Prochlorococcus marinus XMU1419: one gene and its partner. The protein of the gene in region 1 binds, or shares a complex with, the protein of each later gene. Links are inferred from orthologs where the notes say so. Each region holds a gene or a part of one and is shown in the gene's direction. Other genes may lie near its edges. The genes, in order: hisF and hisH.

What was found.
Region 2: the proteins of hisF (region 1) and hisH are in contact, whole or in part, in a crystal structure (PDB 6RU0), measured with the Thermotoga maritima proteins. The link is inferred for Prochlorococcus marinus XMU1419 from one-to-one orthologs. Residues at the interface, in WP_004080486.1 of Thermotoga maritima: Met1, Leu2, Ala3, Arg5, Ser40, Glu41, Asp45, Glu46, Ala70, Glu71, Ile73, Asp74, Ile75, Pro76, Phe77, Asp98, Lys99, Ser122, Gln123, Glu161, Thr195, Leu196, Asn247, Arg249, Glu251; in WP_004080484.1 of Thermotoga maritima: Asn15, Arg18, Arg22, Arg117, Leu118, Pro119, His120, Met121, Gly122, Trp123, Asn124, Asn134, Gly135, Tyr136, Tyr138, Val140, Tyr158, Glu180, Lys181, Ser182, Ser183, Lys184, Ile185.

The regions. Positions count from the first base shown.
Region 1 is NZ_JAAORO010000001.1:394,881-398,114, forward strand. The notes cover bases 79-2,979. They hold hisF (imidazole glycerol phosphate synthase subunit HisF), read left to right. Parts: upstream 79-1,094; coding sequence 1,095-1,865; downstream 1,866-2,979. Other genes in these bases: chlG (chlorophyll synthase ChlG), read right to left, coding at 79-802; petP (cytochrome b6f subunit PetP), read right to left, coding at 811-1,035; ubiE (bifunctional demethylmenaquinone methyltransferase/2-methoxy-6-polyprenyl-1,4-benzoquinol methylase UbiE), read left to right, coding at 1,911-2,612; HA151_RS02270 (DUF721 domain-containing protein), read right to left, coding at 2,618-2,979. Outside these bases: more of chlG, read right to left, coding at 1-78; more of HA151_RS02270, read right to left, coding at 2,980-3,079; HA151_RS02275 (biotin--[acetyl-CoA-carboxylase] ligase), read left to right, coding at 3,178-3,234.
Region 2 is NZ_JAAORO010000002.1:358,800-362,102, reverse strand. Bases 196-3,165 are described here. They hold hisH (imidazole glycerol phosphate synthase subunit HisH), read left to right. Parts: upstream 196-1,356; coding sequence 1,357-1,974; downstream 1,975-3,165. Other genes in these bases: HA151_RS05685 (RNA methyltransferase), read left to right, coding at 3,123-3,165; HA151_RS05690 (cytochrome c), read left to right, coding at 2,740-3,126; petG (cytochrome b6-f complex subunit V), read right to left, coding at 2,564-2,683; rsmD (16S rRNA (guanine(966)-N(2))-methyltransferase RsmD), read left to right, coding at 1,988-2,587; trxA (thioredoxin), read left to right, coding at 1,022-1,345. Also shown: more of HA151_RS05715, read left to right, coding at 1-195; more of HA151_RS05685, read left to right, coding at 3,166-3,303. UniProt on the Escherichia coli protein: IGPS catalyzes the conversion of PRFAR and glutamine to IGP, AICAR and glutamate. The HisH subunit catalyzes the hydrolysis of glutamine to glutamate and ammonia as part of the synthesis of IGP and AICAR.

The DNA.
Region 1 (3,234 bases):
TTACCAATAAAACCAAAATTACAGAGGCTAAGTGTTGACCAATAATGACTAATACTACTACCATTGCTAATTGAAAAATGTCAATCAGTCCTGCACTTATTCTACTTGCATTTTTAATTCCAAATACTACTGGTAGAGAATTTAAGCCTAGCTTTGAGTCTCCTTCAACACTTTTGAAATCATTAATAACAGCAATTCCAAGTCCTGAGAGGCTATAAGCAAGTGTTAGTATCGCCGTAACGATAGTTAATTTCCCAAACAATGCCTGTCCTGCCCACCAAGGTAAAGCTATATAAGATGCTCCTAATGCATAATTTCCAAGCCAACCATTCTGTTTTAATTTGAGTGGTGGGGCAGAATATATATAACTTACAAAGGAACCTCCTAATGCCAAAAGTAATACAGAGGGAAAGCTGTGTTTAGCATATAAATCCAATAGAAAAGCAACTACTAAACCCGCTATAAGTAATACCCAGATTTGTATTTTTACATCTTTAATTGAAATTTTTCCAGAAGGAATTGGTCTATTTGGTTCATTAATTGCATCAATTTCTTTATCAAAAAAATCATTTATGGTTTGGGTATAACCAGCCAGAAGTGGTCCACTCATCAACATACATGCTAATGAAGCTAAAACATTACTAAATGTCCATTCAAAATTCCCACTTGCAGCTGCTCCACAAATAACTCCCCATATCAAAGGGATCCACGTTATAGGTTTCATTAACTGTATACGGAGTTTCCATATACTTGATGTTTCAGAGGCACCCTTAATTCCTAATAGTTGTTTTGGATCATTCACTTTAATCTTTAACCTTTCTCAATTTCTTCTGGGAAAAACCAATTCTGCTCACCATTTTGAAATTTTGCGGTGATCCCAATACTTCTGCCGTCTGTCATTTTATAGCCTGTTATTACGGCTTTAGGATTCGAGGATATTTGATCGATTAATTTAGCTGGTAGTCTATCTTTTACTTTGTTAATGTTAATTTTGATTTTACTACCAATTTTGGGTAATAATTTTGTTTCAGCCATAAGAGGTAAAATGGAAGCTATTATGCAAGATTAACAGCATTTGGACAATTTTTACTAAAATGGTAGCTCTTCGTTTAATTCCTTGTTTAGATGTCGCCCATGGCAGAGTCGTTAAAGGTGTAAATTTTGTTAACTTGAGAGACTCAGGCGATCCTGTTGAATTGGCTTGTAGATATTCTGATGAGGGCGCAGATGAATTAGTATTCTTAGATATTAGAGCTAGTGTAGAAAATAGAAATACATTAGTTGACCTTGTCTCTAGGACCGCAAAATCAGTAAAAATCCCATTTACAGTAGGTGGAGGAATAGATTCTGTTTCTTCAATTAATGATCTTTTAAGAGCTGGAGCGGACAAAGTGAGTTTGAATTCTTCTGCTGTAAGAAATCCAGATTTAATTTCTAAAAGTTCTAGAGAATTTGGTAATCAATGTATCGTGATAGCAATTGATGCTAAAAGAAAAGTAAATAAGACCGATGAATGGGAGGTATATGTAAAAGGAGGGAGAGAAAATACTGGAATAGATGTATTAAGTTGGGCAAAGAAAGTTGAGAAGTCAGGCGCAGGGGAAATTTTGCTTACTTCAATGGATGGTGATGGCACGCAGAATGGATATGATTTACATCTGACTGAATGTGTTGCCAATATTGTTAATATTCCAGTGATTGCTTCTGGAGGAGCAGGTTGTTTAGAAGATATCTATGATGTTTTTAATGAAGGTAGGGCATCTGCTGCACTTTTAGCATCTTTACTTCATGATAAGAAACTTTCTTTAAGAGAAATAAAGACTTTCCTCCTCGAAAAAAAACTTCCAATTAGACCATATGAATAAAAAATTTAATTTAATACAAAAAAGAAATAAGTTAAAAATTTAAAAATGAAATTCACAAAAACTATCGAAGTCAAAAATATATTTAATAAAATTTCTTATAAATATGACTTTTTAAATAATCTATTAAGTTTTGGGCTGCACAGATTATGGAAAAGGAAATTAATTAATTTATTGGAACCTTTAAATGGTGAAGATTGGGCTGATTTATGCTGTGGAACTGGAGATTTAGCATTCTTAATTTCTGAGAGAGTTAGTCCAAGGGGTTCAATTACTGGGATTGACAGTGCAGAGGATATCTTGAATATTGCAAAAAAAAAATCAGAGCTTAAAAAAAATAAATTTATTAAGTGGGAAATGAAAGATGTATTAGAAATTCATGATTATGCAAAAAATTTTGATGGGATTTGCATGTCATATGGACTTAGAAACTTGAATAATGTTGAAGAAGGAATAAAAAAAGTTTTTGATCTTTTGAAGGATAAGGGAAGGGCAGGATTTTTGGATTTTAATCACTCAAAAAGAAATTCTTTATCCAATATTTTTCAGAAAATTTATTTAAGATTAATTGTAGTAACCATTTCGCGGCTTTTTAATTTAGGTTCAGAGTACGCATATATTGAAAAAAGTATTAGTAATTTTCCAAAGAAAAATGAGCTTATAAGTATTGCTAAGGAAGTTGGATTTAAAAAAGCTGAATATAGAACTATTTTGGTGGGGCAAATGGGAATACTAATTTTAACTAAATAAAGAATTTAGTTTTTTATTTTTCTCCAACAAAAAGAACACTTTCCCCATCTTTTGATCTCGCCCTCAGGAGTAGGGGAATTACAAAGCGTACAAATGCACATATTATTTTGATTGATTCTGCTTGGATGCTTTGCCCAAACTATCTTTGCATTAGTAGCTTTGATATTTTTATTTTTAATTTCATAATTTTGTATTATTTTTATTTCATTCAAAGTTATTCCAATTTTCTCGATTCTTTCTTTTAATTTATGCTTGTTATAAATTAAAGCTTGGCGCCACTGCGGATGATTTACTGCAATAGTAAGTATTTTTTTTTCAATATTTAATGGTTTACATTCTTGAAATAGTTCTAAGCCGATTAAGTTTTTCCAGTTTTCATTGATTTTAGAAAGTTTATCTAAGTCTCCGCAGGATTTTTTGAAATTATCAAGACAATTTTTCAATGGATGTGGATTCCTTCTATTCACTAGTGGTAAATACTTTTTGTCCAATTTGTAAAATTTACTTATTAAGACTAAAGTTAATCTAATCTTCAAAAAGATGCTCGTTGTTTTAATAAAGAATTTTGAAAGTTATTGGACCTGCAGCTAAAACAGTTTTTTATTTAAAGAAAATTCAGGGT
Region 2 (3,303 bases), on another replicon or contig:
GTCAAGGAAGGAGGAGGTATCGCTGCTTTTAGTGGGACTCCTCAAGCAGCTATTAAATTTAAAGAAACACTTAATAATTCCAAAATAGATTTATTTTTTCTTCAAGGAACAGTTGTTTCAACTGAACATCTTGGTATGGAAGGTAAGGAAACCCTAAATATTAAAGATCTCTGCCAGTCTATGAATGTCCCAGTTGTAGCTGGAAATTGTGTTACTTACGAAGTTGCAAAACTTCTCATGGATGCTGGAGTTGCAGGACTAATGGTTGGGATAGGACCTGGAGCGGCATGTACATCAAGAGGAGTATTGGGAATTGGAATCCCTCAAGCAACAGCAATCGCTGATTGTAGTGCGGCAAGAAATGATTACTTTAAAGAAAGTGGTCGTTACATTCCTATTATTGGTGATGGAGGGATTGTGACGGGTGGAGATATTTGTAAATGTTTAGCATGTGGAGCAGATGCTGTAATGATTGGATCCCCAATAGCTAAATCCTCAAACGCTCCAGGTAAAGGATTTCACTGGGGTATGGCTACTCCAAGTCCAGTATTGCCTAGGGGCACAAGAATTGAAGTTGGTTCAACAGGATCCTTAGAAAGAATAATTAAAGGCCCTGCCTTACTTGATGATGGGACACATAACTTATTAGGAGCCATTAGAACTTCAATGAGTACTCTTGGGGCAAAAAATATTAAAGAAATGCAAGAAGTTGAAATAGTTATTGCACCATCCCTTCTTACAGAGGGTAAGGTTTATCAAAAAGCTCAGCAGCTTGGCATGGGTAAATAGCGTTTTTGAGAGCAAAATTATTAAATCCTATAGAATTAAGCATTAAATTAAACAAATTTCACATAAGGAGTTATTATTGAATGATGGGGGCAACCCCATACTCCTCACACACTAAATCGCCCGATTATTCGGGCTTTTTTAGATGTTTTGTTACTTATATTATTTTATCTGTAATGAAATCATCACTTAAAAGAATTGCCTGCTAAATTTTTCTAAAAGGAATACTTAAATTATGTCATCAGCTCCAGCCGTAACTGATTCTTCATTTGACAAGGATGTACTGCAAAGTGATCTACCAGTATTGGTTGATTTTTGGGCACCTTGGTGCGGTCCGTGTAGAATGGTTGCACCAGTTGTAGAAGAAATCTCAAAAGACTTTGAAGGGAAAATTAAAGTTTTTAAATTAAATACAGATGAAAACCCAAATGTTGCAAGTCAATATGGTATCAGGAGTATTCCAACTTTAATGATCTTTAAAGGAGGTCAAAAAGTTGATACTGTGGTTGGAGCTGTACCAAAAGCAACACTTTCTAGCACTTTAACTAAGCATTTATAAATTTAAAAGCTTTGCATAAAATTGGACTAATAGACTATGGAATGGGTAATATTCATTCCGTAACAAAATCTCTAGAAAGTCTTGGAGAAGAAATTATATTAATCAATAACTTTAATGATTCAAAGCTTTGTAAGGCGATAATACTTCCCGGGGTTGGAGCATTTGATCCAGCGATGAATAATCTCATAAATACTGATTTGATAACTGATTTGAAAAATTGGATTAAAAGTGGTAAATCCTTTTTTGGGATTTGTTTAGGTCTTCAACTCCTTTTTGAATCTAGTGATGAAGGAAAAGTTCAAGGGCTGGGAATTTTAAAAGGAAAAATACAAAAAATACCTAATATTGTTAACCAAAGAATCCCACACATGGGTTGGTGCCAGCTTTTACCTACAAAAAAAAATACTTTATTTGGTATTGAAGAATTAAATAATTGGGTCTATTTTGTACATTCCTATCATGCAATCCCAGATGACTTAAATATTATTGCAGCTCAGGTTGATTATGGCTCTGAAAAATTAACTGCGATGATTGAGAATGATAATTTATTGGCCTGTCAATTTCATCCAGAAAAATCTGGAAAAACCGGAGAAAAACTTTTGAGAAGATGGCTGAGTAATATTCAATAACAGATGCTTAGGGATGAAGACTAACTTAAGATTAATAGGTGGTAAAAAACTCCAAAGTCCAAATAATTCTTACACCAGACCTACAACTTTGAGAGTGAGAGAGGCCATATTTAATATATTGAACAAAAGAGTTGAAAATAGTAACTGGTTAGATTTATTTAGTGGAACAGGAGCAATATCTTGTGAAGCATATAATCACGGGGCAAGCAAAATAGTTGCAATTGAAAAAAACAAAATTAACTCAAAAATTTGCTTAGAAAATTTACTCTCGTTGGAGAATATAGTGAATAGGAGAAATGATATCGAAGTTATTTGTAAAGACGTTTTGAAATGGACAAAACCTAATTATGAGAGAAACTTATCATCTAGAAATATGGATTTAAACAAATTAAAATTTGATTTTGTTTATCTTGATCCTCCATACGATGTGGATTTCCATGAATTGGTTTTAAATCAATTATTTAATTGTAATCTTTTAAAAAAAGATTCAACAATTATTTGTGAACATTCTCCAAACCTATTTATTAAAAAAAGTAATTTGTGGGAAACTATAGATGTAAGAAATTATGGGCAGTCAAGATTAACATTTTTAATCAATGTCCAGCATCCCTGAACCTCTTCTGTATTGATTCCATGCACTTACGAATAATCCAAGTAGAGTTATTGGAACTAAACCTAAAACAATTCCACATAGAAGAGGCTCGATCATTTTTTTTGCCTTTTTTGAATTTCTTACTCACAATTGTTACATAGAGACTATTTTTTGTGTCAACATCTTCATCAACTGCAGCAGAAAGAGACTTAAAGAGAGAATTCTTAAAAATTGTTTATGTTGTATTTGGAGTTTTATTGATTTGTTTTTCAATATTTTTTGTAAAACATAATGAAAATAACAAATATATTATTGAAACTCTTGGGCTTAATGGCTCTGCTGAGAAAGGAGATGCCCTTTTTAAGATAAATTGTGTTGGATGTCATGGAATTACAGCAAGAGGATTAGTGGGACCAGACTTACACTCAATAACTCAACGTTTGAATGATAAAGAGATAATAAAACAAGTTACTGGAGGCCTGACTCCTCCCATGCCAAGTTTTGAAATTGATCCTGTAAACATGTCCAATTTATTAAAATATCTTCATAGCCTTGAATGATTTTGGGTAAAAATTTTTCTAATTTAAAGGTAATTTTAGTTGAACCAAATGGCCCTCTAAATGTTGGAAGCGTTGCTAGATTATGCAGTAATTTTGAAGTAGATGAATTAAGAATTGTTTCTCCTAAATGCGACATATTTTCTTTAGAAGCAAAAAAAATGGCTCTTAAAGGTCAAA